One region of the Psychrosphaera ytuae genome, then DNA from elsewhere that is predicted to be linked to it. Evidence: predicted binding sites of a transcription regulator. Region 1 holds the regulator's gene; the other holds the start of a gene.
The links. Region 1 encodes MetJ, which represses methionine synthesis genes. Its sites were predicted from a motif close to TAGACGTCTAGACGTCTA; they were not measured.

Region 1 (16,059 bases):
TTGGCTGCTATTTACTGGTATCCACTTGAAGCTCACGCACAAGAGCTTGAACTAGAAAGTGGTTTATCGCCCTACGATGCCTTCCAGTTAGCAATAAACGACATTTTGCACCGCGCCGTACAATCGGTGGCGATCCCTAAACGCTTTACGGCTAATATGCGTGACATTTGGAACTCACAACATCGCTTGCGTAAAACCCAAGGCAAACGTCCATTACAAATGCTCGAAAATGCCCGCTTCCGAGCTGCGTACGACTTCTTGTTGTTACGTGCTGAAATTGAAGGTGGCGAGTTAGAAGAAATTGCGGATTTTTGGACTCATTTACAAGAAACTGACGAAGGCAAGCGCGCGATGGCTGATGCAAAGCGCAATGCTGGCCAACGTCGTTTTGAGGGACGTCCTGAAGGACGCTCTGATGATCGTTCAAAATCAGGCCCTAAGCGCAACGCCAAATACCGTAGTAACCGTCGAAAAAAGAAACCTAGCGGTAACCGCAGTTCAAAATCAAACAACGAGTCCTAGAGCCAACTAAGATGTCACATTTAGTCTATATTGGCTTGGGGGCCAATTTAAACGACCCTCTTACAACGGTTAGAACTGCAATTGATGAGTTGGCGCAAATAACAAATACTCAGCTTGTCGGGCGCTCACGCATTTACATAAGCAAACCTATGGGCCCGGCAGACCAACCGGATTATGTAAATGCCGTTGTTGCTTTGCAGACCGAACTTTCGCCTCACGAATTATATTCAGCAACCAGTAACATAGAACAAATCCATGGCCGAACTCGCGATGGAGCTCATTGGGGTCCACGTACTCTTGATCTTGATATTTTGTTGTATGGCAACCAACAAATCGACGATGAAACGTTAACAATTCCGCACTACGGCCTCACTGAGCGAGAGTTTGTCGTTTACCCTATACTGGACATTGATTCTGAACTTGTTTTACCCTGTGGAACTAAGTTGCAAGACTTAGCAACCAACCTTCCCTTTAATGACATGAAAGCGATTTAACCGCACTAACATATTGGACGTTTAAGATGGCTAAAATTACCACCTCTAAACTACTTAAGATGAAGCAAAACGGCGAAAAAATCGCAGCGCTGACAGCCTATGATGCGAGCTTCGCGGGCTTATTTGACAAAAACGGCGTACATGCCCTGCTGATTGGTGACTCACTAGGCATGGTTTTACAAGGCAAAGCAGATACATTGGCCGTGACAAATCACGACATCGCATACCATACTCGTTGTGTTCAAGCGGGAGTAGAATCGGCGTTGATCATCGCTGATATGCCATTTATGACTTATTCAAACCCAGAATTAGCGTTAAAAAATGCACACGAGCTTATGGCGGCTGGGGCCAACATGGTCAAGCTAGAGGGTGGCGAATGGTTATATGAAACGATTCGCCAGTTAACTCAAAATGGGGTTCCGGTATGTGGTCACTTGGGTTTGACACCACAGTCTGTGAATGTGTTTGGTGGTTTTAAGATCCAAGGTCGAGATGCAGACAAAGCCAAAGAAATGATTGAGCACGCCAAAGGTCTAGAACGCGCAGGTGCTCAGCTCTTGGTTCTTGAATGTATTCCAGTATCACTTGCGCAAGCTATTACCGAAGCCGTTGCAATTCCGACTATTGGCATTGGCGCAGGCAACGTGACGGATGGTCAAATCCTAGTTATGCATGACATTTTGGGGATAAGCTCTGGTTACATTCCTAAGTTCTCTAAAAACTACATAGATATCGCAGGTACTATGCAAGGCGCAGTTGAGCTCTTTGTCAAAGAAGTACAGAGTGGCGAATTTCCAGATCCTGATCGAACGTTTAATTAAGCAAGTAATAAACTACTATTTACAAAAGCATGAAAATTATCGAATCATTAGCTGAGCTTCGAGCTTGGCGTAAAGAATGTCATCGTCAAGGCCAAACTGTTGCGTTTGTGCCGACCATGGGCAACTTACATGAAGGCCATATCGAATTGGTTCACAATGCACACAAGCACGCAGATTTAGTGATCACTTCGATATTTGTCAATCCAATGCAGTTCGGTGAAAACGAAGATCTCGACGCCTATCCACGTACCTTTGAAGCTGATTGTGAAAAACTAACAGCTGCCAACAACCACGTTGTCTTTTATCCGTCAGTAGCGGAAATGTACCCGAATGGCTTGAAAGCTCAAACCCTTGTGTCTGTTCCTAATTCAACGGCGGAGCATTGTGCCGAAGCAACCCAACGTCCAGGTCACTTTGATGGAGTAGCGACGGTCGTAACAAAACTGTTCAATATGGTGCAGCCTGATGTAGCGCTATTTGGCCAAAAAGACTACCAGCAAGTGCGCTTGGTGCAGGCTTTAGTCCGCGACTTAAACATGCCGATTGAAATTATTCCCGTACCTACCGTACGTGAAGAGTCAGGCTTGGCAAAAAGCAGTCGCAACGGCTACCTCACAGCCCAACAGAAGTCTATTGCTCCGGCATTGTTTCAGGCATTAAGTCTAATCAAAGAGCAATTAGAAGGCGGTAACTTCAACACTGAGTCATTAATCGAAAGTGGTTTAGAATTTATCGAGCAAGCAGGGCTGAAGCCAGACTATATAGAGATCAGGGACACCAGCCATTTTGAAGTAATCGATGAAAACTCAAAAGAGGCAGTTATTTTAGTCGCAGCATTCTTAGGCAAAGCGCGACTCATAGACAATCTAACGGTCCAGCTATAAATGGCTAGGCCGTTAGCCCTACCTTTTTAAGAATCGCTGGCAAACTACGCCAGCTATCTTTAGCAATCTCTTTTTGCTCAGCCAAAATATCTTGTAAGATTTCTTTAGTCGTAAGAGGGTTCGCCAATACACAACGGAACACCGTTATGGTTTGGCCATTGTGTGCTTTTGGTGTCAATCGAGTACGGGATACAAATGACTTACCAGACTCACGCTGTTTCTTTTGAATAAACTTGGTTAAGTCATTTAGTAATTCATTAATGATCTCGCGTTCTTCTTGATTACACGTGGCCATATAGTCTTTCACTGGCTTTGGTACATAGCGATAAGTCAACAAACATAATTCAGGTTCTGACACTAATTCAAAGTCAGGATCTTGTTTGATTAACTCGGCAAAATACTTAGCTGTGTCAATGCTTCGATCAATCAGCATTTGATAGCCACTTCGGCCCATCACCTTAAGGCATGCGTAAACCAGCATCGACATTCCAGGACGGCTGCCTTCAAGCGTATGTGAGCCTAAGTCTTTTGAGCCTTTACGCAAAATATATTCAGCGTGATGTTCAATAACATCAGTTGAGTGTGGGTCTTTAAACAACACCATACCCGCACCCATAGGTACATACATCTGTTTGTGAGCATCGACCGTGATTGAGTCCGCTCTTTCAATGCCTTTAAGCAGAGGGCGAGCGTTTTCAGATAACATTGTTGCTCCACCCCACGCTGCATCGACATGAAAGTGAATGCCTTCACGCTCAGCGATATCTGCCATGGCATCAAGAGGATCTATGTTACCGGTTTCCGTTGTACCTGCGACACCAATAAGCGCAAGGATACCTGCACCTTCGGCTTTTAGTTCGGCAATCTTTTGTTCGAGTAGGTCAATTCTAATTTTGTTATTTTCGTCAGTGCCGACCGAAACGATATCCTGACGGCCCATACCTAAGACATCTGCCGCTTTACCTAACGAATAGTGACCACGCTCAGATACCAGCACGACAAGGCGCTTGTATCCATAGTGCATCATGGCTCTAAACAAGCCTTCTTTCGCCACACCTTTAAAACCAGGTTGCGGGCCTAACAGAGTATTTCTTGCCACCCATAAGGCGCTGATATTAGCGATGGTACCACCCGAACAGAACGCCCCTAAAGACGCATCAGCGCTGTGCATCATCGCATCGTAATACGCTTCGTTTTCGGCTTCAGTACGACCTTGCCCATAAGCGATGCGGTGCAGCATACCAATGGTTTGACGCTCTAACGGTGTAAATGCTTTTGACGTTTCGATTTTGACTAAGTTCTGGTTTAAGCCCACCATTAACTTAGACAAAGGCAATAAGAAGTATGGCAATGCCGACGTCATATGACCAATAAAGCTCGGAGATGAAGTATGCACCGACTGCGCAACTAACTTGTGTAACAATTCATCGGCCACATCAGAAACAAACTGCGGGCGTTCAGGAACCAAAGACTCCTGAAAATCTTGCTCGATATCTGACAGTGGTTTTTCGACAGCAACAATATTCTCACGCAAAAAACCGTCTAGGTTTTGCGAAACTTCTTGTTCGATTTTGGCCAAGGTTGAATCTGGCGCCTCAGGGATTGTGAAGATCCTAAACAAGTTTTGTTCGGTTGCGGTCGCGAATCGTTTTTTAGACATGCTACTTATGGGTCATTTTTAATTGAACGGTACTTTACTTTAAGTCGGCTAGATTGTCTGCAGTTAAGCAGACAAAAAGCGATTTAGCAAAGGTCGAAACTGTAACGAATTCATATCAAACAAGACGTTAGACAAAGTTACAGGTCAGTTGCGTGCTGTTTTGACCACTTGCCCAGTACTTCCGTTCAAATGGCGTCATTGCTTCATCACTTTGATAATCACTAACTTGAGGCTCAAAGCCCGCTAGTTTTAGGGCTTCTGCAAACTCTCGAACATAAATAGGCCAGTTACTGCGTAGGGTGATGTTTTGTCCAAGTTTGGGGATATAACTAAACACTGGTGCGCCGTGCCAACGACGCTGTAGGTGTTTAGCTTTTGGCCATGGATTGGGATACAACAAATAGTGTTTGCTGATCGGCCAATTAGCTTGAGCGATCAATCGCCAAAGGTCATTTAGATCACCGCGTAAAATCACAAAGTTACTAACTTTGTGTTTCATGTGGTGCTCTATTTTTTCTACTCTGTGCTCTGATTTATCAATACCGATAACAAGTGCATTTGGGTTTTGTGCCGCCAAATGGATTGTGCTCTCGCCTACGCCACAACATGAGTCCAAAATCAATTGACCTGATGGGTTCGCCGCTAAAAACGCTTCAACCGTTGCAGTTAATTCAGCAAATGTTTGTTCAGAAAATGGTGCAATAGGTTTTCTAAATGGCGTAGCCAAATGTTTAACAACGACTTTTTCTAAGTCATCGTGAATACCATTTTGATTTGTCGTGATAGCACGGGAGTTACCCGTCAACGCATCTGTCATGTTGCTAAAACCTTTATTCAACCTGCCTGCACCGAGACAACAACTGATGTAAAAATAGGGCCGGCATTATGCCCATTTTTGGCCTTTAAAAAAAGCGTTTTAGTTGTTTTGGTTTTCGCCTTTGACAACTTCAAGAATACTCGACACCCATTCGCCAATAATTGGGATCACTTCGATTTGAGACAGTACAAACACCAAGGCTGACAAGACGACTGTTGCGCCTAATACACTGCCAAGGCCCACCGCCATGCCTTTGAGTAGACTAAACCAAATAAAACGAGGAATGGAGTTGTAGGTCACCACTAAATTGTGATGGTTAAGCATTTCGAGCTGTTCATTGATCTGCTTGCATTGTTCGTGCAGCTTAAACCACATTTCATCACGGGATAAAGACTCGAACTCTTGTTGTTCTTCTGATTTTTCAACAACTTCTTGTTTGTGAGAGTTATCAGACATCTGCAGGTTACCTATTTGTTATCTATACAGATAACTCTAACCTAGTTTGGTGTTTTTAACATCCGTGTCAGAGTATTTTTACTGTAATTTCAACAATGAACTGTCCTTGCTAGATTGGCGAAGACGCTGTAGTTTGTTGCGGTCGTTTTCCTAATAAATGGCAAATTGCATAAGTTAATTCGCTGCGATTTAAAGTATAAAAATGGAAATCACTAACTCCCTCTTTGGATAATACTTTAACCATATCCATCGCAATGTTAGCACCAAGCAGGTTGCGTGAGGTGGCATCGTTATCCAAGCCTTCAAATGAGTCGGTCAACCATGCTGGAACAGATACGTTGGTTAGCCCCGCAAATCGAGTCACGGTATTAATATTAGTAACCGGTAAAATCCCCGGTACAATTTCGGCGTCAATATTGGCCGCCGCGCAACGGTCACGAAATCGCAAAAAGCTATCCACATCAAAAAAGAATTGAGTGATTGCCCTGGTGGCTCCTGCATCTACTTTTCGTTTCAGATTTAACAAGTCTGCTTGGGCACTTCTCGCTTCCGGATGTACCTCAGGGTAGGCTGCCACCGATATCTCAAAATCGGCAACGGACTTTAACAGAGAGACAAGTTCTGAAGCATACAAGGGTGGCTGATTGAGCTGCTGGGGTTGATTTGGATCTGTGTCGCCTCTGAGCGCGACTATGTGTTTGACACCGTGCTCCCAGTAATCTTTTGCAATATTGATCAAGTCTTGCTCTGTTGCATCGATACAAGTCAAATGAGCCGCGGTACTCAAACTGGTTTGTTGTTGGATCTTTTTAATTACGTCATGAGTTCGGTCACGAGTACTTGCACCTGCGCCGTAAGTGACAGAGATAAACTTGGGGTCAAGTGGCGCTAGGCGTTCGACCGATTGCCAAAGTGTCGTTTCCATTTGCTCTGTATTTGGCGGAAAAAACTCAAAAGACACATCAATTTTGCCCTTTATGTCCAATAAATGGCGGTTGATACTTTCTAATTGTTGGGCATGAACGCTACTCATGATGACTTTCTCACTGACTTATGAATTGATGAATCGAACAAAGACGTTTAGACGTCTAGATATCGAAATTTAAATATAGACGAGTTTTTTCATTAGTCAACCATCTAGACGTCTAAATCTTTAGAAATCGATCGTTTGACTAATTTTCTTAATCCAATACAATTTCACCAACTAACGACAAAGGTCGTTTCAGCAGTAACTCATTAACAGGTGTTTTATGGCTAAGTGGAACGGGGAATACGTTCACCCCTACGCAGAACATGGAAAAAAAGCGGAAAAAGTTAAAAAGATCACGGTATCTATCCCGCTCAACGTATTAAAAGTGCTGACCGACGAGCGTACTCGTCGCCAAGTGAACAACTTGAGACATGCGACAAACAGTGAATTGTTGTGTGAAGCTTTTTTACATGCGTTTACAGGTCAGCCGTTACCTTCGGATAACGACTTACGCAAAGACAATCCGGAACAAATCCCAGAGGAAGTAAGACGTATTCTTACTGAAATGGGTAAAGAGATTCCAGATATTGAAGACTAGCACTCAGCCAGTTTGAGGAGACCGCCAATGAGACCACTCATTGGCGGTTTTTTTATGCCTACTTGGCAAGAGGAATTTGTGCAACCCCACTATCTACCGCAGCTTGCGCAACAGCTTTAGCTACTTTATCGAGTAACCTCGGGTCCATAGGCTTTGGAATAATGTATTGAGGGCCAAACTCTAGCTCATCAACACCTGCCGATTTTAATACCTCTGCAGGTACAGGTTCTTTAGCTAGGCTCCGAATAGCTTCAACAGCAGCCACTTTCATTTCATCGTTAATTGAAGTCGCTCGGACGTCTAATGCGCCTCTGAAAATAAAAGGAAAACACAAAACATTGTTTACTTGGTTTGGATAATCAGAGCGACCTGTTGCCATGATTAAATCGTCGCGTTCTTTTAACGCGAGTTCAGGTTTGATTTCTGGATCTGGGTTCGAACAAGCAAAAACGACCGGATTCGGTGCCATTAGTTTAAGAGCTTCAGGGGACAACAGATTTGCTCCAGACACACCAACAAACACGTCAGCTCCGGTAATAACGTCTTCCAACGTTCGTTTGTCGGTATTATTGGCAAATAACTCTTTGTACTCGTTAAGATCATCACGACGAGTGTGAATGACGCCTTTTCTGTCTAACATGTAAATGCGCTCACGCTGTGCGCCACACTTAATTAATAATTCCATACAAGCAATGGCCGCAGCACCTGCACCTAAGCATACAATTGTACAGTCAGGTAGGTTTTTACCTTGTATTTCTAATGCGTTGAGCATACCCGCAGCTGTAACTATCGCCGTGCCGTGCTGATCATCATGAAAAATAGGTACTTTACAGCGACGCTTTAACTCTTGCTCAATTTCGAAACACTCAGGTGCTTTAATGTCTTCAAGGTTGATACCACCAAATGAGTCAGCAATCGCGGCAACCGTGTTTATAAACTCATCAGTTGTTCGGTGACTTACTTCAATGTCGAACGAGTCGATATTAGCAAAGCGTTTGAATAACAGCGCTTTGCCTTCCATCACAGGCTTACTTGCCAAAGGGCCTAAGTTTCCTAGACCTAAAATTGCCGTACCGTTACTAATTACCGCAACTGTGTTGCCTTTTGCTGTGTACTTGTACGCATTATCTGGATCGGCAGCAATTTCTCTTACCGGCTCGGCGACACCAGGACTATATGCAAGAGCTAAGTCTCTGGCATTTTCGGCTGGCTTGGTAAGCGAAATACTAATTTTACCGGGAACCGGCTGGCTGTGATAATCGAGTGCTTGCTGCTTAAAATCTGTCATGGCGATACTTCCAAAGGCGTGAATGAGTTTTCCACTCTAGCCGATAAAATTATTAGACTCGACAACAACTTACTGTTCAAAAACTCATCAGACCAGTTGGTTAAAAAATAACAACATTGATGAAATATACGACTAAAGTCGTAGATGGTTAAATCATATAAAAATTAGAGTAGTTACTTTAATTTGGTGAAACTTAAGCTAAAGATAACGATGAATAAACGATTTTAGCAGTCAATCGAAGCAGAAGAATATCAATTAAGAATGAAAGTTATTTACTACGGCCACAAAATCCGCCTCACTTCAGTTGAGGTCGGTTTTTGATAAAATGGCAATCACAAAACCCCATAAAGGGTACAAACTTGGGATTTCAGGCACAAAAAAAGCACCCGAAGGTGCTTTTTTCTGAAGGTACAAAAATTACTTTTTGCCCAACATGCTGAAACGCTTCTTGAAGCGGTCAACACGACCACCAGTGTCAACGTTACGTTGCTGACCTGTGTAGAACGGGTGACACGCAGAACAAACGTCTAAGTGTAAGTCTTTACATACTGTAGAACGAGTAACGAACTTGTTACCACAAGAACAAGATACGTTGATTTCTTCGTACTTAGGGTGGATATCTTTTTGCATGGGATTACCTCATTGGGCCGTATCGCCATCCGGTCACCTAAAAATGTGCCGAATACCATACGAGATTAATATAAATTTAAGGGCGCGAATTATAAATGGTATAGAGCAAAGATCAAGCACTAATTAACGTCTAGCGTGACGCTTGTTTTCTTGCGCTTTGTGGATCTGTGCCACCTGCTCTGGGTTTAGATAAATACTGCTGCCTGGGTAAGGCTGACCAAACTGATAATTCCAATTGGCAGGCTGAAACTCTGAAACTAAGCGATTGACTCGGTTACATAATTTGTTTTTAGGTCGAAAACCAAGACGCTTTTCGTATTGTTTTAAAAAGTTATCTTCTACTTGCTCAAAAGCAAGAATACAATAACCTTCAGTTGAATAGATGCGAGCCTCTTTTGCCTCTGTTACAATCGAAACCGTACCTATCAATATTGCAATTAAAACACTAACTAGAAAACGCATGTTGACCCTACTTGACCCGTATTTAGGAAAAGCTTAATTTATAACATTGTCAAGGTAAGTGATTGTTCACTTGTTGTCAAGCGTAGCAAAGGCCTGCATATAAATGACCTTATTTTCAGAACCCATTCTTCATGTCGCATTACCGGTTCCGCTGCGCCGTCTGTTTGACTATGCTTTTCCTGCTGGCTTTGACAATCAAGTTGATGAAAAAGTTCAAAGTTTTTCTGCAGAAACTAAATTTGATCAGTTAGTTGGTCGCCGAGTTGTTGTTCCTTTCGGTCGTCAAACTTTAATCGGCGTAGTAATTAAGGCTGATCACAATACAGACCAAGATCTGAGTAAATTAAAAGCGGCGCTTGAAATCTTAGACGACGAACCGACCATAAACCCTGAACAAATGGCGTTACTCGAATGGGCCAGCAAGTACTATCAGCACCCAATCGGTGACGTGTATTCTGCGGCTATTCCTGGAGCCCTTCGTACAAACAAAGCTATCATCGACTTATTGCCTAAAGTGTTGGTGAAAACAGATGAGTTTCCCGCTCGGAAAGAATTAAATAAAAATGCCAAGCAGCTATTAAAACTGCATGATTTATTAACGGAAGAACCAAGTACATCAGGATTTAGTCTTTCTAGAGCTAACTTAACTGAACGTGAAGTACCTAGTACTACAATTAAAAAATTTGTCGATAATGAATGGGCCCAGTGGCAAACAGCGCATACTTCTGAGGTCACTGTTACAGAACAAGATTTAAATGAAGGCCTACAGCTAAACACCGAACAAGCCCTAGCTGTAACTGCGATAAACTCAGCCGAGCACTACCAAGGGTTCTTGCTCGATGGCGTAACAGGTAGTGGTAAAACAGAAGTGTATTTACAGGCCATCGCCAGCAGACTGCTCAAACAACAACAAGTGTTAGTTTGTGTGCCAGAAATAGGCCTGACACCACAAACGATCGCACGTTTTCAAAAGCGTTTTAATGTACCTATTGCTTTATGGCATTCCGCCATGACGGACAAACAGCGCTTCGAAACATGGCAACAGTGTCGCTCAGGAACAGCTCGAATCGTTATAGCGACACGCTCAGGGATTTTTTTGCCGTTTAAATCACTCGGAATGATCATCATCGATGAAGAACACGATGCTTCATTCAAACAACAAGATGGTTTTAGATACCACTGCCGAAGCATGGCCTTGTACCGTGCACATAGATTAAACATTCCTGTTGTATTGGGCTCTGCAACACCAAGTTTAGAAACGTTGCAAAATGTCGAACAAAACAAATTTAGTCTGCTCGAATTAAGGCAACGTGCCGGGGGAAGTCAACTACCGACGATGCGCTTGCTTGATTTAAATCGTTGCCAAAGCCAAGCGGCCATTGGCCAGCCATTGTTAGACGAAATCAGCCAACAGTTAAAGAATGGCCATCAGGTCATGTTATTTATCAATCGACGCGGCTTTGCACCAGTATTAATGTGTGAAGAGTGTCATTGGTTAACTGAATGTAGCCGCTGTAGTAGCTTTACTACCTTCCATCGTGGCTCAGGGCTGCTAATTTGCCACCACTGTGGTTTTCAACATCCCACCTTAAAACAGTGTTTGGGATGTGGTTCTACTCGTTTAACACCGGTTGGGGTCGGAACCGAACAAATCGACCTGCAACTCAAAGAGCTTTTTCCAAATGTTGACGTTGTCCGTCTTGATCGTGACAGTACCAGTAAAAAAGGTGAGTTTGACGACAAGCTCAACCTCATTAATCAAGGCAAGCCGATGATCATTGTCGGTACCCAAATGATTGCTAAAGGCCACCATTTTCCCAACGTCAGTTTAGTTGGTATTGTCGATGTCGACGGCGCCCTATTTAGTAGTGACTTTAGGGCACCTGAAAAACTAGCCCAACTTGTTGTTCAAGTCGCTGGCCGTGCGGGCCGAGGATCCATTAAAGGCCAAGTCTGGTTGCAAACCAAGTTTCCCGAACATCCAGTGATCCAAGATTTGGTCAACAATGAATATCGTGATTTTGCCAAATACGCTCTAAATGAACGTAAAATGCTCAAGTTACCTCCCTACTCTCATCAAATCATAATAAGAGCAGAGTCGACTCACAATCAATTAGGTCACGAGTGGCTTGCTGGGCTCGCGCATTACTTGCAAGATTATGAGGGCCTGTTAATGTTGGGACCTACACCTGCACCAATGACCAGAAAAGCAGGTAAATTTAGACATATGCTCACGATCCAGAGTGAATCTCGGCCATATTTACACAAATTGGTCAATTGGTTGTTAGAGAACTTGGATACCATCCAAAAGGATAATAGAATCCGCTGGACGGTTGATGTTGATCCTATCGATGTCAGCTAATTGAGAATGTAATTATTTAAAATGTAATTTTTTACATTGTTTTATCGATGTCATTATTAAGGCTCCCTGCCCCATGAAAAATAAAGATTTTGTTGGTTCGAAAAAACGAAACACTCGCGCCAAACCAGAAGCACCAGCTCGTCGCCCTTTCCCGGTTGTTAAGTTTTTGGTTGTCATTTTGTTAGTCGCTGGTTTTGTATTTGGCTTAAACTACATCCAAGGCGACTCTGAAGCGTTTAAACAAGAGCAAGAACAGCCACAAGTTACACCGAAGAAAAAGACCCAAAAACACATTCCTCCCCCACCAGAAGACGAAGAGTGGGAGTTTATTGAAGAATTAGAAAACAAAAGTGTCCAAGTCGAAACCGAAGAACTCGAAGACAAAGGACCGTTTAAGATGCAATGCGCTAGTTTCCGAAGTGAAGAAGACGCAGAGCAACTCAAAGCCAAAATTGCGTTTACTGGGTTCGAGTCCCAAGTACACAAAACCCAGGGTACCTCAGGTGTCTGGTACAAAGTTGTACTGGGCCCCTTTGACCGTAAACGCGATGCAGAAAAAACCCGTCATATCCTAAAGCGAAATGACATTCGCGGTTGTCAAATTTGGCTGTGGCGTTAATCAATAACGCCACTTGAAATCCTCGCAAACAGCCCTACATAAGCTAGACTAATCAAAAAATCTGGAGTGGATAATGACCACAATTGTTTCCGTACGACGCGGTGATAAAGTCGTACTTGGCGGTGATGGCCAAGTGTCTCTTGGTAATACAGTTATGAAAGGCAACGCTGTCAAAGTCCGCCGTTTATATCGAGGCAAAGTACTTGCTGGTTTTGCCGGTGGTACTGCTGATGCCTTTACACTATTTGAAAAGTTTGAAGCCAAGCTCGAAATGCATCAAGGTCATCTAACAAAGGCCGCTGTTGAACTCGCTAAGGACTGGCGTACTGACAAAATGTTACGCAAATTAGAGGCTTTACTTGCCGTTGCTGACGAAACTGCCAGTCTCATCATTTCTGGTAACGGTGATGTCATTCAACCAGAGCACGACTTGATTGCGATTGGTTCGGGTGGTCCATTTGCCCAAGCCGCTGCGACCGCACTTATCGAAAACACCGATTTGAGTGCCCGTGATATCGTCGAAAAAAGTTTGAACATCGCTGGCTCGATTTGTGTATTCACTAACACAAACTTGGCGATTGAAGAGCTATAAGCCAAGCCCAACGATTTAATTACAAGATAGAATTTAACAATAAAGGGTATTCCATGTCTGCAATGACCCCAAGAGAAATTGTTCACGAATTAGACCAACATATTATCGGTCAGAACGATGCCAAACGAGCTGTTGCCATCGCATTGCGTAACCGCTGGCGTCGCATGCAGCTAGAACCGACGCTGCGCACAGAAGTGACACCAAAAAACATTCTGATGATTGGTCCAACAGGTGTTGGTAAAACAGAAATTGCTCGACGCTTAGCTAAATTAGCCAACGCTCCATTCATCAAAGTAGAAGCGACTAAGTTCACCGAAGTGGGTTATGTCGGTAAAGAAGTTGAGTCGATCATTCGTGATCTCACCGAAATCTCGGTTAAATTAACCCGTGAAAGCGCAATCGAGAAAAACAAATACAAAGCGGAAGAACTAGCTGAAGAGCGTATTTTAGATGCTTTGTTGCCGCCGGCTCGAGACAGCTTTGGTCAAGTTGTCGACAACGAACAACCAGAAAGCTCAACTCGCCAAGTGTTGCGCAAACGTTTACGCCAAGGCGAATTGGATGACAAAGAGATCGAAATCGATTTAGCCGAAAAAGAAATCGGTGTTGAGATCATGGCTCCTCCAGGCATGGAAGAAATGACCTCACAGCTTCAAGGCATGTTCCAAAACCTATCAGGTGGCAAAACCAAAACTCGTAAATTAAAAGTCGGTGCGGCATACAAGTTATTAGTAGATGAAGAAGCCGCTAAGCTGATCAACAACGATGACCTAAAAGAACAAGCCATTGAAGCCGTAGAACAAAACGGTATCGTCTTTATCGACGAAATCGATAAGATTTGTAAGCGTGAAGGTGCCAACAGTGCCGATGTTTCACGCGAAGGGGTTCAACGTGACTTGTTACCACTTGTAGAAGGTTCGACGGTTTCAACCAAGTACGGCATGGTCAAAACCGACCACATGTTGTTCATTGCTTCAGGCGCGTTCCAGATGAGCAAACCTTCTGATCTTATTCCTGAGCTACAAGGCCGTTTGCCTATTCGCGTTGAGTTGAATGCCCTTACTCCTGAAGATTTTGAGCGCATTCTTACCGAACCTAACGCATCACTCACTGAGCAGTACATTGCTTTATTAGCAACAGAAGGTGTTACGGTTAGCTTTAGCGAAGATGGCATCAAGCAAATCGCACAAGCTGCCTTTAAGGTAAATGAAAAGAACGAGAACATTGGTGCACGTCGTTTGCACACTGTACTTGAGCGTTTGATGGAAGAGATTTCATTCAACGCGTCGGATAAAACCGGTGAGACCTTTGTTATCGATGCCGAATTCGTTAAATCTAATTTAGACGAAGTCGTAGAAGATGAAGACTTGAGTAAGTTTATTTTGTAACACTTACCTTAACGCCATAAAAGCCGCCGTTTTGTTTAAACCGCGGCTTTTTTTATGCCAGCATTAAAAATTGTGTTAGGGTTTTGATGCTCGGTCACAAATTGTACAGAGTCAAAGAAGGAAAAGTATGAAAATACGATTTTTTGGCAATCGCGCTGGTATTCCGGTACCAGGACCTAACACCAACAAATACGGTGGCAATACCTATTGTTTTGTTGTTTCTAATGAAGCGGGACAGCAATTGGTCATTAACGCGGGATCAGGTATTCGCCTGGCAAGCACACTATTTCAACAAAATTCCATTAACGGAATCCATTTACTTCTGAGCCAAAACCATTGGGATCACATTCAAGGCTTTCCGTTTTTTGAACCTATATACGACCGGCACAAGACCTTATTTATCTATCCGCCCGACCAAAATGATCACCACGAAACCGCCATCATGGAACAAATGGCAAAAAGTTTTAGTGCGACTAAATTTCATCAACTACCAGCCACAATCACCATCAAAAAAACGCGATTTGAGGGCGTAGAACCAGTTGAGGTCAATGGCTTTAATGTTCAAAGCATACAGGTAAACCACCCTGAGGGTGGCAGTGCATTCAAAATCGAAGCCGATGGAAAAACCCTAATCATAGTAACCAACAATGAGTTATTTGCACCGACGTCTCATTGTTTTCATGAGTTTGAAGAGTGGAGCTTATTTTGTAGTGGAGCTGATTTGTTGTTACACGATGGCCGCTTTATGAATCACGAAATGGTTAACAAAATTGGTCAAGGTCACAGCTGTATAGATGATGCCATGAAACTAGCAACAGCAGCAGAAATAGGTATGTTAGGAATTATCGGTCACGATCCAAATACCGATGATGAGATGATTGATCAGATAACTCAATCGCTATTCGAGCAGCGGCCAGAGTTTAGTTTTTTCTTCGCAAAAGAAGGCCGAACCATGTACGTCTAAATCGATGTACTACTATTCGGCCAGTCTTTTATTGAATTAACACAAGTTGTTTTCGCTTTTAGGATCGCGTGCCAACAGAGCCATTGCAGCATGAGCGGCTGGTTTTTGTTGGTATAACACTTGATAGATTTGCTCAGTGATAGGCATTTCTACGCCTGTTCTCTCAGCAAGCATGAACACTTCTTTGGTATTGCGGTAACCTTCGACTACCTGACCAATTTCTGTCATAGCTTCATCGACAGACTGGCCTTTACCTAGCGCTAGTCCAAAACGGCGATTACGAGACTGGTTGTCGGTACAAGTCAGTACCAAGTCACCCAATCCTGCCATGCCCATTAACGACTGAGGATCTGCGCCTAACGCCGATGCCAATCGCATCATTTCAGCCAGGCCACGGGTGATAAGCGCTGTACGAGCATTTGCACCAAAACCAATGCCATCGGCCATACCGGCACCAATAGCGATAACATTTTTAACTGCACCGCCTAGCTGTACTGCAATAAAATCATTATTGCTATACACCCTAAATTTG
Region 2 (16,059 bases), 880 kb from region 1:
GTTTTATCGTTGTCGATAAGCAACTGATTTAACCAATCAAACGCCATAGTTTCGATCATTGCGGCAGATTTATCTTTGTGTTGTTCGGTAAACTCAGGAGAGAAATGAATATTCCAAATATCGTCGTAATGAGGATCATCCTCACTACTTACGCCCTCTCTACCTGGACGTGTGGTCTGTCGTGCAAGCCAAGATACTTCTCGCTCTCCGAATACGCCTTGGACATCATCGTGTACTTCACCTTTGGTTGCTATTGTTACGGCCCAACAAGGTGAATGAACGCGTTTAGGAATGGATTGATAAATTTCTGGTTCTGTTTCAAATAAATCAGCGGCTTGCTCGGCTGGAATAGTAGAGACTATCCAATTGTAAACACCTATTAGGTCGCCTTGCTCGTCCCACAAAAACCACTTAGGTAATAATTCATCAGTATCGTCGCGAGTCACCCTGTTAACTCGGCAATTGAGTTTGATTTTGACGTCAGTAAGTAGTGATTTGGCAAGAGAGTTCATGTCGGGCGTTGATACGTAGCGCTCTTCTTTATCAAAAGACGAGAGTAACACCCCTCCTCTAATCCGACTTGGTTCAAAGGGCCAAGGACTAATCAAGCCCTCAGATAGCCAACGTTGCAGTAATGGCTTTGTTTGGCAGTCTCTAAAGGTAAAATATTGCGCGCCCATATCGCAGTTTGCCCATGACAAACGCTTAGTGGACATTCGCCCGCCTCTGCCTCTCGATTTTTCAATGACAGTAACATCAACACCTTGTTCATTTAGTTTATTCGCAAGTAATGAACCCGACATACCTGCGCCAATAATTGCCACCTTCATATTTGATCCCATTTATTTACCTTTAACTTATCTATTACGTGCAAAGTTTTGTTTAGTTCACTTAACGTACAAAAACTGTACTCCTAGTGTCAGTGAGTCAGCTTGATGTAAATCAATTAACGGCTTATAAATCTGAAAATGACGAATCAATAAAAAGACAGTGACCAGCTTTAAAGCTAGCCACTGAAGTTTAATTTGAAAATGAGATTTAAGGTGAGAACGCTGCGTTAGTTTGCTGATAAAGTCAAAGTGACGGCGCAATGATCACTTAACATCCTCTTAGGCTCCATGTCCTGATAGTGGTGTACATCAGCACTTTGTTTTGCCACAGTTTGTGGGACTTTACCCATCAAAATATGGTCAATCGGTACTGGGTAATACTGATGGCACCCTTTTAGGCTTTTTGTGGTGTTTTGAAGTGTAGAGACACTGCCATTAGAGTTTTGTTCTAAAAGTGACGCCATCGCATTACCTGGCTCTGCCAATCTGTGATTAAAGTCGCCCAAAATAACGTAAGGGGTATTTCCCAACTCTTTAGTTTCTACATATTCGTCTAAAATTGGCGCTTGTTGTGCGTAAGTTTGGCATGAACGTTTATCAGATTTAGCATAATCTGGGACGAAGCAGCCGCTTTTCATGTGTACGTTTAACAATGACATTGGACCTAAATCACTGTTAACTGATATCTCAAGAGCGTGACGCAAACCACGTGAGTTAAGCGCAAATTCAGCTTTTGAATCCACATTTTGGATTTCTAGTCCTTTTTTAACAGCAAAGGCAACTTTTTGTTGAGTAGAAATATTACCGTTGCTGCGACATTCAAATGGCTCATTGTCCGCACGTCCTGACATAACTACTTGCCAATCTGACGCCGGGAAAATTTGGTGCACGGCTTGCGCTGAATGAACCTCTTGCATCGCAACAATATCCGCGTTAATTGTGTTGGCATAAGCTTTTAACTTTGCCATTTCTTCTGACGTGCGAGGTCGACATCCAGCCTCAGCTGGGTATGCAAGGTGCTCTAAGTTCCATGTTGCAATTGTTAAATTTGAAGAAGTTCCATTGGCATTTTCCGATACTCGATTAGATTGACCTGCCAACGAGTTTTTAGAATCAACTGATGGGTTTTCAGCTTGGCAACCTGCTACTAACAGCGTTACCGCACATGCTAATAGCGACTTTTTAACTATTTGTAATTTCATTGTTTATTTTCTTATTAGATGCTTTTTCAAGCGTGAGACCTAAAGTGTAGCGGGCTAGTTTAACCGTTTTATGACAAATAATTGAGGGTCTATTAAGACGTTTGACCTTAATAAAGTGTTGCTGAACGAAAACAAGAAAACGGTTTGTCGAACCCAGCGGGTGTTCTCATCCCGTCCAGAATCCATATAAAAAAAACTGAAGCCATCTAGTGGCAGCTTGCAAAACTAACTGAAAATTAATTATTCCAGTTAAATGTAATACCACCCCAACTGTGTGTCCTCTCGTATGGCCCCTCCATTTTGTGCTCAGAGGTTCTTCCATGCCAGGAAATAATAATGTTGTAGTCATCAAACGGTATAAGTGCACCAATTGTAAACTCACCTAATACAGGACTTACATCATCAGAGGCTAGACAATGTTGACTTCCTACTCCTTTTCCTTGACATTGAAGTAGTGCATTATATCCGACTGCTGTTGCTTGTAGTCCAAAGAAAATGTTCGTATCTGCCCAACTAAAACTTTTCTTAAGTGGTTGAACTCCCATCATCTTATTATTGCTCCCCATTGGGTTGGCTAATACAAAAGCATCATATGCATAATTGATATACTCTTGGTTTGAATTCCAAAGGAAACCAAAGGATGCCATAGTGTAATATCCAAGGTTTAAGCTGCTGTAACCTACTAGTTCGGAATTACTAGTACCAAAATTCCCAAACTTTTTGTGGACTGAATACTCAATTTTAGCTGTTAACTCACCACCATTTCCTATTTGGTTGTCCCAACCTTTTGGATCATAAGGTTCTTTATTGTCAAATGTATTCCTAAGCACGTCATGCCATGTAGCCTGAAGTGCACCACCTAATGGAAGGCCTAATAAGCCATATGTAAAAGAAGCTCCATAGCTAATACTTTCATCGCTCTGATTTACGGCATAAAGCGTAGAGGTTGCAGATAGCAATGACGCATAGGGGCGGTCATTTAAAACTGGAGTTTCAGAGCGCAACTCGTCGGGTGTAAAATTAGTTAATGCTATTTCAAAATGATGAGCTCGTTTATGGAACATAACGCTATCAAAACTTAAAAAGTCAGTCGCCCATTCTGCATAAAGAGGGTGAGCTTGAGCCTTGCAATTTCCCCATCCCCAAGAAGCACCGTATGTGTAATTTTGATCATCATTGTTACCAAGAATATCAAACATGTCATTTTCAAATCGAAATGTATCCGCATCCCAAAATACACTGTGACCATGCTTTATTTTATTTTTTACGGCTGAACACTTTTCAGCGTAACTTGATGACGAAAAAACAATTAAAAGTAATAACGAAACAAATTGTTGTATTTTCATAATAAGTTCCTTATCAAGAACCAATAAGTACCATTTCGATCAAAGATAAAACAAATATAGTATCTGTATATTTAATTTATTTATCAGCCGTTTATTACAAAACACTTCTTAGTTCGCTTTCGTTCTTTGAGGCTTCATACATCATACAACGTATCAATTTCCCCTTATCATCTTCAGAGACGCTATCCAGCAAAGTATTTATATTTCGTCGTGCATTTTCAGTGTTGTAATTCTTGTTTCGATACAAACCGGTTAACCCCAGTCGATCTTGCTGGGAATGTTGAACATCCAACACTTGTAAAAGATCAAATGCTCCTAAGCTATCTAACATTAATTCACAACTCTTAGACCCAATCTTTTCTATAGAAGTAAATGACTTTTTTATTACCCTTTTCTCTACTGAAGTAGCAATTGAAAAGTGAGGGGTAAAATCAGTTGTTGAGCCCACGTTTATTTGGGTAGTAAACCTTTTTTCATCTCCTGACCCGATCTTATGTGTAAAAATTACATCATCCGCGTTTTTTTCATGTGAGTGACCTGTTAACCATAGGTTTGAATGGCGTCCCTTCAGTAGCAAGTCGCCTGGCCGACCAATTGGGCCAGCACTAACGTAGGCTAAATTTTCTATTGGGTAATGAGTTGCAATTATACGAACAGTTGGATTTCCAAAATTTGATATAAACCAGCTTGTTTGAGACTCTCCTTTCCATGAAATTGAACCCCGATGGCCATAAAAATCATTTCGCAATAATGCTGGCTGTACATCTATATCCTTATAGTCTGAGCTATCTGCCAAAATTAACTCGCCGGATATTCCATTTTTCAAATAAGTTATAATTGCACCGTAAAAACAACCACTTTTTTGTTGATTTTCAACAATAGAGAGTAAACATTCATTTGATAAATCTTCGACATTGTCTTTGAATGACAATAAGTAATCGCCCTTATATTGATTAAATGAATCAAGGTTAAATTTTTGTACGATTCGAATTAAATCGAGCTTAGATACAAAGCCGTTCTTTTCACTACAAGTGTCTTCTAGAGCCTCAATTGATGGTTGGTTTCCAGTAGCTAAATAGTCATGATTGCCTATTACAAAGAATAAAGGTTTTTGTAGTCGAGCTCGAGACTCCTCTAAAACTTTAAAGAATCCAGAAACTTCATCTTTGCAACCACTATTAGCTCCATCTCCCAAATATGTGATGATATCGACATTTTGTTCACCTATATCCTCAAGAAGCAATCTCAAATGCTTTAATGAAAGCTCTTCTTGTGCAGTTGTTCGAATTGCTACGTTAACAATGAAGTCAGCTTCAATTGTTCTGAATTTATTTTTCCCTTTATAAGGGGAGGTCACTTGAGTATCAGCTATCAACGCAATTGACAAGCCAGTATCAAGTTTAGTGCCGATATTAGAGCGGAAAATGGAGCAGCCACTTAAAGTAAGTGCAATTAAGAACAAAATGGAAGCTTTCATATTTAACGTCCCTATCACATGAATAATGATTAAACTTTAGACGCAATTTAAGATTTTGCACAACTCATGTAAAAATTAACGAAAAGTTTAGTTGAGGAATAGCCTTTCAATTATTGAGACCAATAGTCGAATCTAATATCCGCTAAATTCTTGTGAGTAACTCACTTACTTCGGTAGCGTTTAATATCAAATAATCGCCCTCACAACGACGTTGAGAGGGAGGGATTACAAAATACATCCTGTATTTTGCCCTTCGGGCCGCCTTCGGCGTTCAAATTTGTTCCCAACAAATTTGTCGAACCCAGCGGGTGTTCTCATCCCGACCCATCTCGCAGATATAAAAAAACCCGCTCAATGAGCGGGTTGTTTTATATGGCGGAGAGGGAGGGATTCGAACCCCCGGAAGGTTTAACCCTTCGCCTGATTTCAAGTCAGGTGCATTCGACCGAACTCTGCCACCTCTCCAAAAAGATTGGACCTTTATGTCGACACTAATATGTCTTAGGTCATTAACAAGTTATATAATCGGTTAACTCATTAATTTATGTAAGTGGCGGAGAGGGAGGGATTCGAACCCCCGGAAGGTTTAACCCTTCGCCTGATTTCAAGTCAGGTGCATTCGACCGAACTCTGCCACCTCTCCACTTGATGGAGCGCATATTAGTGACCTTCTTGGACGTTGTAAAGGGTTACTTTAAAAAAATGTTAATTTCATGGTTTGAATGGTGATTTTTGAACCAAAGTGTCATTTTTATATGCAATTTATCGGTTTTTTAGTCGATTTGTGGGAACCAATCATATTTGTATTAATCCATATAACTAGATTAGGTCGTTAAATATAAATAGGCATGAGTGATCTTTTATTGTGAAACAGGTTGTGCTTTTAAACTGTGCCGAAATTTTCATCGTACAGTCATTGAAAGAATTGAGAATAACCACAATATATTGACCAGGTAAAAATTTTAATGAACACTACCGCAAGGTAAAACATTAACCGTTTTATAATTAAAAACATTTATAGAACATTATAGGAGTTCCAAATGGACAGTAGAATGGCGTATCAAGGTACTCAGACGTCTGCATTACAGCAGAACCGTGTACTGAGAAACACATATTCACTTTTAGCGATGACTTTAGCGTTTGCTGCTGTTGTTGCAGGCGTAGCGATGGCGTTTAATTTACCAATGCCAAACATCATCATCTTTTTTGTTGGTACGTTAGGCTTATCTTTCCTACTACACAAAACAGCTAACTCATCAATGGGCCTAGTAACTATCTTCGCCTACACTGGCTTTTTGGGATACACAGTTGGCCCTATCGTAAACATGTACGTTGCTGCTGGCGGTGCTGACATCGTATTGATGGCATTAGCGGGCACGGCGCTAAGCTTCTTTGGTATGTCTGCTTATGCTTTAACAACTAAGCGCGACTTATCATTCATGGGCGGCATGATCACTGCGGGCTTCATCGTTGCGATTGTTGCAATCATTGCCAACATTTTCTTAGCGATGCCAGCTCTAAGCCTAGCTATTAGCGGTATTGTAATCATGATTTCTTCAGGTGCAATCATGCTTCAAACTCAAGCAATTGTACGTGGCGGTGAGACAAACTACATCCTAGCGGCAGCTGCATTGTTCGCTTCGATTTACAATATCTTTATCTCTCTTTTAAACATCCTTAACGCATTAAGCGGTGATGATTAAAAGATACGTTCATCAGAAAAACGCTGCCTCGTGCAGCGTTTTTTTTTGCTTTTTAAAACCTGCTGACTAGGTTCATTAGCCAAATTGATTTAAACTTAAAGGCAAGGTTGCTCAGTGTTTTTTTTTTACAATAACAGGTTTTAAATTCGTTTATGCGTTATCTCTTAATGATCCATAGCTCGCCTTGGTCACATCAATCTGTGCGTTCAGCCACTGATTTCGCCACGGCAGCGATTCAACAAGGTCATAAGATTGATGCTATTTTTTTGTATCAAGACGGTGCAAGTATTGCCCTGCCCAACCTTGAGATCAGTAGTGATGAGTTTAACGGTCAACAAGCATTGCAAGACCTGCACAACACCCATGGTGTTCCTATCTGGCTGTGTGTCACCGCCGGGGTAAAGCGCGGTGTCAATGAGGCGCACTTAGCTAATGGCTTTAAAATCGCGGGACTCGCCGAGTACGCAGAGGCATCAACGCTAGCTGACAAAGTCATTCAGTTTAAATAAGTGGAGACAGGAATGAACGTAAAAAACATCTTAGTGATCCACACACTACCTAGTTTTAATGACTTGCAAGGCAAGGAAGCGTTAGATTTAAGTCTTATTTTTGGCTCGTATGAACAATCCGTAAAAGTAATGTTTTTGGGCCAAGGCGTGTTTCAGACCCTGGCTCATCAAGACCCAGAATCTATCGGTCAAAAGGATTATTTAAGCACCATTAAAGCGCTTGAGATTTACGATATTGAAGAAGTCTATGCATGTCGTGCTAGCCTCGAACAATATGGATTTGACCAACACGAATTAATTGATGGTGTTCAGCTTGCGTCACAACAACAGCTGAATGCATTAAAACAAGCCGCCGACCACGTTTACGTTATTTAAGGAAAGCGACATGCCCTTCTCTTCTCATGAATACAGTCTGCACCTGATTTTTAGTCCTGACGGTTGGCTCAAAGCCCAACCTTTGGTGACATCGACTGATCGTGTGTTTTTTATGCAAGATGCCGTTTATCTGTTACAAGCGAACATCACTAGCCCGTCTGAGCTGCTATACGCACGGGCAACTGACGTGTTAGCCAGAAACATTCACCCAAGTGAAGCCATTGAAATTTTAGACGATGAGCAATGGGTCAAACTCACTGAGCAAGCCAACAACGTGTTGAGCTGGTAAACAGCTTGAGCTAACAGCAACAATTATTACTTTCCCAAATTATAGAAACAAAGGCTTTTACAATTTCATGATTGAATATAATGGCAAACAATACGAAACCGACAAACACGAATACCTTGCCAATTTAGAGGACTGGAGTGAGCCTTTGGCCCTTCATATTGCCTCACTAGAAAACATAGAAATGACTGATAACCATTGGGAAGTGGTTCATTTTGTACGAGACTTTTATAAAGAATACAAAACTTCTCCAGCCATCAGAATGCTGGTAAAGGCGATGGCCAAACAACTTGGCGAAGAAAAAGGCAACAGTATATATCTGTACAAATTATTCCCAAAGGGCCCCGCAAAACAAGCTACGCGCATCGCGGGCCTGCCAAAGCCAGCTAAATGTATATAAGTTAACGTTTGGTCTTTCCTATAAAAAAACCTCGATGTAATGACATACATCGAGGTTTTGTTATTTAAGCTAACGGACACAATTATTTGGTGTCTGTCTTCTCAGCCTTCACCGAATATTTTTCGAACCACCCTAGAATGTTTTCAATCTTAGCAATCATTCGAGACGGACGGCCGGCTATACCGTGCGGTGAGTCAGGCACACGCACCATTACAGTATCAATTTTGCGTAGCTTAAGCGCTTGGTAATACTGCTCAGTTTCTGACATAGGTGTACGACGGTCATTTTCACCAGTCAACAACATGGTTGGCGTGGTTACATTGCCTACTAGTGACAATGGTGAACGCTCCCAATAGTGCTCTACATTTTCCCAAGGCATTCCAGGGAATTGGTTAGGGATCTGACCTAGGTAACTATCAGCCGTCAAAACTTTCGATATCCAGTTAATCACTGGCTTGGCTACAACTGCCGCTTTAAAGCGGTCTGTTAAACCAATCGCATAAGCCGTCGCAATACCACCAGCAGAACCACCCGTGATATACAGTCGTTCTGGATCAACCATGCCCTTCTCGATTAACGCATCGACGCCCGACATGTGATCGGCAAAGTCCCATTTGCTCGAATATTTGTTTTGTAATAACAAAGCAAATCGCTCACCGTAACCTGTTGAGCCTCTGTGATTGTCATAAAACACTATGTAGCCTTCGGCGGCAAAACGTTGTAGCTCAGCCGAGAAATGAGGTCCATAGGCCAAATGAGGGCCACCGTGAATTTCTAATATTAATGGATATTTCTTCGTTGGGTCGTAATCCGGCGGCAAAATGTACCAACCCTGAATCTCTTCACCATCAATAGAAGAGTTGTAGATGATCTCTTTTACTTCGCCTAGTTTTTTGTGACCTAATAAATCTTCATTAAGGGCAGAAATTCTCACTTCATCACGGCCATCTTTGACAAAAATATCAGCCGGACGCTGGCCTGAACCTTTGGTGTAGGCAATCACATCATCATCTGCGTGAAAAGCAGCAAACGCATAAGGTCGTCCAATTGTCGTGCCACCTAACCCAGTGGCCAACTTCTTGTGTTTGCCCTTTAGACTTGAATAACCGACAGTAATGGTGCCGCGCTCAGTCATTTGATAATAAAGCCCTGAGCTTTTTTCATTCCAAATCGGTCCAGACACTGAGTTATCGATATCGCTGGTGATGTTTTTGCTGTCTTGTTTACCCAAAGTTTTTACAAATAAGTGACGGTTGCGATACGCCAACTTTTTGTTGTCAGAATGCAAATATGCGAGGTATTTGCCATTTGGCGATACGACAGGCGAGTATTCATCACCTGGGGTATTGGTAATTTGCGTTATCGTGCCTGCATTTGGGCCAAATGCAGTAACTGAGTAAATATCCGATTCACGAGACTCATATTCCCAATTGTCACTGCGATTAGCCGAGAAAAATATCTCACTGCCATCTTTAGACCAGGTCAAGTTGCCGCCGTGATTATAGTTACCTGAGGTTAACTGTCTTGCCGTTCCACCATCAGCTGGGATCACAAATATATGTCTAAAACTTGGCTCCAAAATACCGGCTCCGTCCGCTTGATATCGCGCTTTAGTGACGTATTTTACTGGCTTAGACCAAGTGGCGCCCTTTGGCTTTTTCGGCATTTTGACTGAAAACGGGCGGTTAGTGTCATCAACAGACATTGTAAAAGCAAGGTACTGACCGTCCGGGGACCAGGTCACATTTCCTTGCCCTTTTGGTACGTTTGAAATCAGTGCCGTTTGACCTGTATCCATCCAACGAACATAGAGTTGTGTTTTGCCCTCTTCATTCGATTGATAAACGATGCGATCGCCGGTCGGTGACCATTTGGCGCCATAGAAAGCTTTTTTCCCTGATAGTAGCGGGCGATGCTGGCTGCCGTCAGTTTTGGCTATCCACAAGTTACTACGAGTGCCGTCAGTCATGATGTCATTAGTACGACGAGTATAAATCACCCATTTGCCATCTGGAGAAACTTGCGGATCAACCGCATACTCAAGCTCAAAAATATCTTCAGGACTGAATTTACTTTGAGTTTGCGCGGCAATCGAGGTTGCTTCGCCGTGTTCATCTGTCCCGCTATTTGCTGAGTCAAAAGACAAGGAGTCAAAAGACAAGGTCACCGCCAACAATGAAGAAACGGCGGTCACGAGTGTTCGCTTAGGAATAGGTTGCATAACAAGTCCTTATTCTTATTAATACTGTTTTGTCAGTAGTTTGGTAATACAACTGAAATCAGTCTACTGGATCTAATTGAATTAGAAAAATTTCCTGAGACTAATAACAAAAAAGCGCGGCCAATTGACCGCGCTTTTGTTATTGCTAATCCAGTTAATAAATTACTGTTTGTTCACTTTTGCCCAGTCACCCGCAGCAAAAACATTCAACTCTTGGGTTGCAATGTACTTAGCAAATGCCTCGTTGACTTGTTCTACAGTCAAACCCTGAACCTTGTCTTGATACTCTTTAAACCAACGAATATCGCGTTCTACTTTTTTGTTTTCGTTCAGCATACGAGCAATGTAGCTTTCAGACGACCAAGTAACACGCTGTGATTTAAGAGCACCCTCGATGGCATCCTTTACTTCTTTTTCTGTGAAGCCATTGTCCAAGACTTTTTGGACTTCTTCTTTATAAGCTTCCACAACTTTCTTCATGTTTTCTGGCGCAGCAATCGCTGACATGTAGAAAAGACCTTTTTCTTCATCGTACTCTAGACCAAGGCCAGAACCTGTGCCGTAGCTATAACCTTCTTTGACTCGGATACGCTGCATCAAGCGCGAAGCAAAACCACTACCACCAAAGATTTGGTTAGCGATATACGCTGCGTGGAAATCAGGGTGTTGCTCATTTAAGTCAACCGTGTGGGCTATATACAACTGAGCGTTGGCTTTATCTGGCGTCTCAATCCACATGTCTAGGCCCGCAGGACTAACAAAAGTTTGCTCTGGTTCAATATAATCGGCTGAACCGTCGATGCCACCAAAGTAAGCTTCTAAGTCTTTAGAAATCGCTTCAGGCTCAACGTCACCAACAACGGAGATAAACCCGTTGGAAGCGTCGAACAATGATTTGTGTAGTGCTTTAAGGCGCTTTTGATTAACCGCTTTTAAGCCATCAATTTGCTCGTCAATGGTTTTATAACCAAACGCGCTGTCCTTTCCATAACCGTCAAATGCCTTGTTTAGCGCATTAAGCGCAACAGAACGAGGTTCACTGCGGCTCATTTCTAGCCCTGTGATTGAAGCTTTGCGGTCGATTTCGATTTCAGCCTCATCAAAAGCAGGGTTCGTCATTAACTCTTGAACAAACAGTAACGTCTCATCTAGGTTTTCTTTAACTGCTTTGATAGAGACATTAATTTCACCTAACGAGCGGGTAGAAATACTTACTGACGCCTTTAACGCATCTAGCTTAGAAGCGATATCTGCTTTACTGTAAGTTTTTGTTCCTGAGAACAACAAGCCACCTAAGAGTTTAAAGTCCGCCTCATAACCTTTTAGAGTTTTGTCACTACCGACCGGGAAGTTCATTGCGATATGTACTTCACCGGCACGAAGTTTTTTAGGGTAAACACTGACTTTGGTACCCGTTTGCCATTCAAACTCTTGCAAGCGAGCCAACACGTTTTCTACTGTGTTGTCATACACTTCACCACTTTCTACCGCCTTACGGCCTTTATAGTCGGCTAATATTTCAGAAATGTCTTTCGCTTCCGAAATTTCCGCACGAACCGGCTCTTTGGTTGGGATAAAGCGCCCGATCGTGCGGTTACTCGAAACAAAATACTTCTCTGCAACACGCTGCACATCTTCAACAGTGACTTTTTCAACTAAATCGCGGAAATAGAAAATATAACGATAATCACCCATCGCGATAAATTCTGATAACTCCATGCCTACGCCTGTAACATTGCGCAAAGACTCTTCTGTGTCTTTTAAGATTGCCGCCTTAGCCGTCGCAACTTCTTCAGCTGTCACCTTGTTTTCATCTAAGTCTTCTACCAAAGAAATCAGTGTTTTTTCCATTTCTTTAGTGTCTTTATCTTTACTGCCCTGACCTACCAACATAAAGATTGATGGGTCTTTCAATAGATAAGAAAACGCTGTTGCTCCCGTCGCTAAACCTGGCTCGACCAATTGCTTTTGCATTCGGCCACGAGCACTGTCTGATAACACGGTCGCCAATACTTGAAGAGCTGGGGTATCTTCGTGAAGCGCCGAAGGCACATGATACACAGCGCCAATCATAGGTACGTCACCTGTGCGGCGTAAGTTTACTTCGCGCTCACCATCTTGAGTTGGCTCTACTGTATATAGCGGCTCAATCGGTGTTTCAGGTTGCTGTAATTTACCGAATGTTTTTTCGATAAGCTCAATGGCTTTGTCTTTTTCAAAACGACCAGCGAGGGTTAATACTGCATTATCCGGACGGTAGTGTTTTTTGTAAAACGCACGAAGCTTATCAAATGGGAAGTTTTCGACGTCAGAACGCGCGCCAATTGTTGAGTTTGCGTAGTTGTGCCACAAATAAGCCGTTGACGACAAACGCGACGACAACATTCTAAATGGGCTGTTTTCACCGCGCTCCATTTCATTGCGGACAACCGTCATCTCAGATTCTAACTGCTCGGCCGTGAAGGTTGCGTTAACCATACGGTCCGCTTCCATGCCCAGAGCCCACTCTAAGTTGGTCTCGTCGTACTCAAACAATTCAAAATAGTTGGTTCTATCTAACCACGTCGTCGCATTTACACGCATACCGCGCTTATTGAATTCTAAATCAATGTCTTTGTAACTCGTAGAGCCTTTAAACAACATGTGCTCTAGCAAGTGGGCCATACCCGTTTCACCGTAATTCTCATGAACAGAGCCAACTCTATAGGTGATATTAACCAGAGTTTTAGGTTGAGCTGAATCTGGGTATAAAAGCACCTTCATCCCATTAGAAAGGGTATACTCCTCAATCCCTTCAACGCTACGTACGTATTCCATTTTGGCATTTGAAACAACAACTTCTGGCGCTGTTGAAGACGTTTGAGTAGCAGAACAGCCAGCTAATGCAACAAACATTGCAGAAGCAATCACTGTTTTCGCGAATTTTGATTTTTGACCAGCGGCAAATACCTTCATCCGATTTGACTCCGTGTAGTTATTATAAGATCACGTGATAAGGCCGCTATTTATATCAAATTAGCCACTAAAAGCTAACGAACAACATGTAACAAGGTATGAATAAACAGTTGAAGTAACGGCTTCTCACGTCCGTTTGTAAACTTAACTTTTCGGTTTAGACGTCTAGGCGTAAAAAAGTGTTAGGCAAATTTAGGGTTTATGGCTTAAAATTACCTGACTAAATTTTTCATAAACCTAGAGAGTGACTTAATGGCAAAACATTTATTCACATCAGAATCTGTATCTGAGGGTCATCCGGATAAAATCGCGGACCAAATTTCTGACGCAGTGTTAGACGCAATTTTAGAACAAGACCCAAAAGCACGTGTTGCTTGTGAAACTTACGTAAAAACTGGAATGGTAATGGTCGGTGGTGAAATCACTACATCGGCATGGGTAGACATCGAAGAGCTTACTCGTAACACCGTTCGTGAAATTGGTTACGTTCACTCAGACATGGGCTTTGACGCTGATTCTTGTGCCATCTTAAACACGATCGGTAAACAATCTCCAGACATCAACCAAGGTGTTGACCGCAAAGACCCTGCTGATCAAGGCGCAGGTGACCAAGGCTTAATGTTTGGTTACGCGTGTAACGAAACAGACGTATTAATGCCTGCTCCAATCGAGTACTCGCACCGTCTAGTTAAGCGTCAAGCTGAAGTTCGCAAAAACGGTACCCTTCCTTGGTTGCGTCCAGATGCAAAATCACAGGTGACGTTTGCATACGAAAACGGCAAGCCTGTTGGCATTGACGCGGTTGTTCTTTCAACTCAGCACTGTGACACTATTTCACAAAAAGACTTAGTTGAAGCCGTTCGCGAAGAAATCATCAAGCCGGTTCTTCCGTCTGAGTGGTTAAACGAGCAAACCAAATTCTTCATCAACCCAACAGGCCGTTTCGTAATCGGTGGTCCTATGGGTGACTGTGGTCTTACTGGTCGTAAAATCATTGTTGACACATACGGTGGTATGGCACGTCACGGTGGTGGTGCGTTCTCTGGTAAAGATCCTTCTAAAGTTGATCGCTCTGCCGCTTACGCAGCGCGTTATGTTGCTAAAAACTTAGTAGCAGCGGGCCTTGCTGACAAAGCTGAAATCCAAGTTTCTTACGCTATCGGTGTTGCAGAGCCAACGTCTATCAGTGTTGAAACATTTGGCACAAGCAAGCTAGAAGAAGACAAGCTAATTGAGTTGGTACGTCGTCACTTCGACTTACGTCCATACGGTCTTATTCAAATGCTTGACCTTGAGCGCCCTATCTACAAAGGTACTGCGGCTTACGGTCACTTTGGTCGTGATGAGTTCCCTTGGGAGCGCACGGACAAGGTTGAGGCGTTACGCGCTGACGCTGGCCTATAAATCTCAGGATTTATCTAAAAAGGACGCTTCGGCGTCCTTTTTTTGTGTCTGCCTCGAAAAAGCAACCGCTCATACTCATCTCTCATACTCATCCCTAATATTTAGCTTTGTCGGCACGAAACATACTGCACGTTCTGTGAATAGGCTGACCATGAGTGGTTGGCTTTGCCTCGGCCGCGCAAGTACATCCCTGTAATGCTTACGGCCACGCATCCCTGCGTGGACTACCTCGGAAAGCAACCGCTCATACTCATCCCTTAAACTCAGAATCGTCGATATGGTCAGTGCTTATTTCAAATAGGAACGTCTGCAGTGCCAGCTATAAGCGGTTAACACCAAAGTGTGAATTGCAGATCCTGAGTTGGGTACTATAACCCTTGATAGTCCAAACAGGATGTTTGGCCGTAAGCGTCACATGGATGTGCTTGAAGCGGTCAAGGGTTAAAGTACCCAGGTTAGGAGCTCGCAACGGCACAGGCAGTCCTAATGCTTAGCCCATTCACTTAACTTGCAGTGTGTTTAGCGCCGACACTTTACCGACCATCTCCTTCCCAACGAAACAGCGTCGTCCCAATCCCCAAAAACACCACCGTCATACCAACCATCACCAACACATGATCAGCAATATCAGCCAAACTTGCACCTTCGGTCATCACGGCTCTCGCTCCTTCAACCAAATGCGTCAATGGCAATGCATAGGCAATTTGCTGAATAAACTCTGGGCTACCTTCTAACGAAAACCACACCCCGGATAAGATCATCATGGGCCAGGTAGCAAGGTTTAACAGTCCGCCAGTGAGCTCTTCACTGCGAGAGCGTGACGCAATCATTAGGCCTAATGAAATGAGTGAAAACGCCCCTAATATACCGACGATAAAGAGGTCTAAATAACTACCCAACATGTAAAAATCGAATAAAAAGTCACAACCTACAAACACCGAAGTTGATAAAAACATCACGATAAACAAGCGTGAAACCACTTGAGCCGTCAAAAACTCAAACGCAGTAACAGGTGTTGCGTTGAGGCGTTTTAAAACCATGTTTTTGCGATAACGCACAATCACATAACCTACGCCAAATAAGCAACTGAACATCATGTTCATACCTAAAATACCAGGTAACACAAAATCCAAATACCGGATTTGACGGCCATCTACCGTTTGTTGCTGCCACTGACTTGAGCTTGGTTCATACCCCACTAACAGCTTTTCCATAAAATAACCGTTTGGCGACGACTCATTGATCCAGTATTGTTTAGACTCAAAGTCGATCAACATATCCAGTCGGTGCTGACGTAGCTTTTCGATGGCGACATCTGAATTTTCATAATCTACAAACTCGACGTATTTTG

Region 2: metK (methionine adenosyltransferase) is a predicted target of MetJ. The motif match lies at 13,463-13,480, and genes of this name have one in related genera.

The regions. Positions count from the first base shown of each region.
Region 1 is NZ_CP072110.1:1,695,122-1,711,180, forward strand. Features, by position in the region: gene pcnB (polynucleotide adenylyltransferase PcnB) at 1-522, shown strand, start outside; gene folK (2-amino-4-hydroxy-6-hydroxymethyldihydropteridine diphosphokinase) at 534-1,016, shown strand; gene panB (3-methyl-2-oxobutanoate hydroxymethyltransferase) at 1,043-1,837, shown strand; gene panC (pantoate--beta-alanine ligase) at 1,855-2,721, shown strand; gene panP (pyridoxal-dependent aspartate 1-decarboxylase PanP) at 2,726-4,381, opposite strand; gene trmB (tRNA (guanine(46)-N(7))-methyltransferase TrmB) at 4,509-5,198, opposite strand; gene J1N51_RS07450 (DUF5665 domain-containing protein) at 5,298-5,654, opposite strand; gene metF (methylenetetrahydrofolate reductase) at 5,764-6,687, opposite strand; gene metJ (met regulon transcriptional regulator MetJ) at 6,905-7,222, shown strand; gene J1N51_RS07465 (malic enzyme-like NAD(P)-binding protein) at 7,281-8,510, opposite strand; gene rpmE (50S ribosomal protein L31) at 8,928-9,140, opposite strand; gene J1N51_RS07475 (hypothetical protein) at 9,264-9,602, opposite strand; gene priA (primosomal protein N') at 9,706-11,964, shown strand; gene J1N51_RS07485 (SPOR domain-containing protein) at 12,038-12,583, shown strand; gene hslV (ATP-dependent protease subunit HslV) at 12,657-13,175, shown strand; gene hslU (HslU--HslV peptidase ATPase subunit) at 13,229-14,563, shown strand; gene J1N51_RS07500 (MBL fold metallo-hydrolase) at 14,691-15,527, shown strand; gene gpsA (NAD(P)H-dependent glycerol-3-phosphate dehydrogenase) at 15,564-16,059, opposite strand, start outside.
Region 2 is NZ_CP072110.1:817,609-833,667, forward strand. Features, by position in the region: gene J1N51_RS03660 (NAD(P)/FAD-dependent oxidoreductase) at 1-842, opposite strand, end outside; gene J1N51_RS03665 (endonuclease/exonuclease/phosphatase family protein) at 1,058-2,032, opposite strand; gene J1N51_RS03670 (lipid A-modifier LpxR family protein) at 2,269-3,378, opposite strand; gene J1N51_RS03675 (metallophosphoesterase) at 3,473-4,855, opposite strand; tRNA gene J1N51_RS03680 (tRNA-Ser) at 5,229-5,320, opposite strand; tRNA gene J1N51_RS03685 (tRNA-Ser) at 5,407-5,498, opposite strand; gene J1N51_RS03690 (Bax inhibitor-1/YccA family protein) at 5,896-6,558, shown strand; gene tusD (sulfurtransferase complex subunit TusD) at 6,711-7,067, shown strand; gene tusC (sulfurtransferase complex subunit TusC) at 7,080-7,442, shown strand; gene J1N51_RS03705 (DsrH/TusB family sulfur metabolism protein) at 7,453-7,731, shown strand; gene J1N51_RS03710 (TusE/DsrC/DsvC family sulfur relay protein) at 7,799-8,128, shown strand; gene J1N51_RS03715 (S9 family peptidase) at 8,211-10,349, opposite strand; gene J1N51_RS03720 (M16 family metallopeptidase) at 10,512-13,304, opposite strand; gene metK (methionine adenosyltransferase) at 13,557-14,708, shown strand; gene J1N51_RS03730 (ABC transporter permease) at 15,242-16,059, opposite strand, start outside.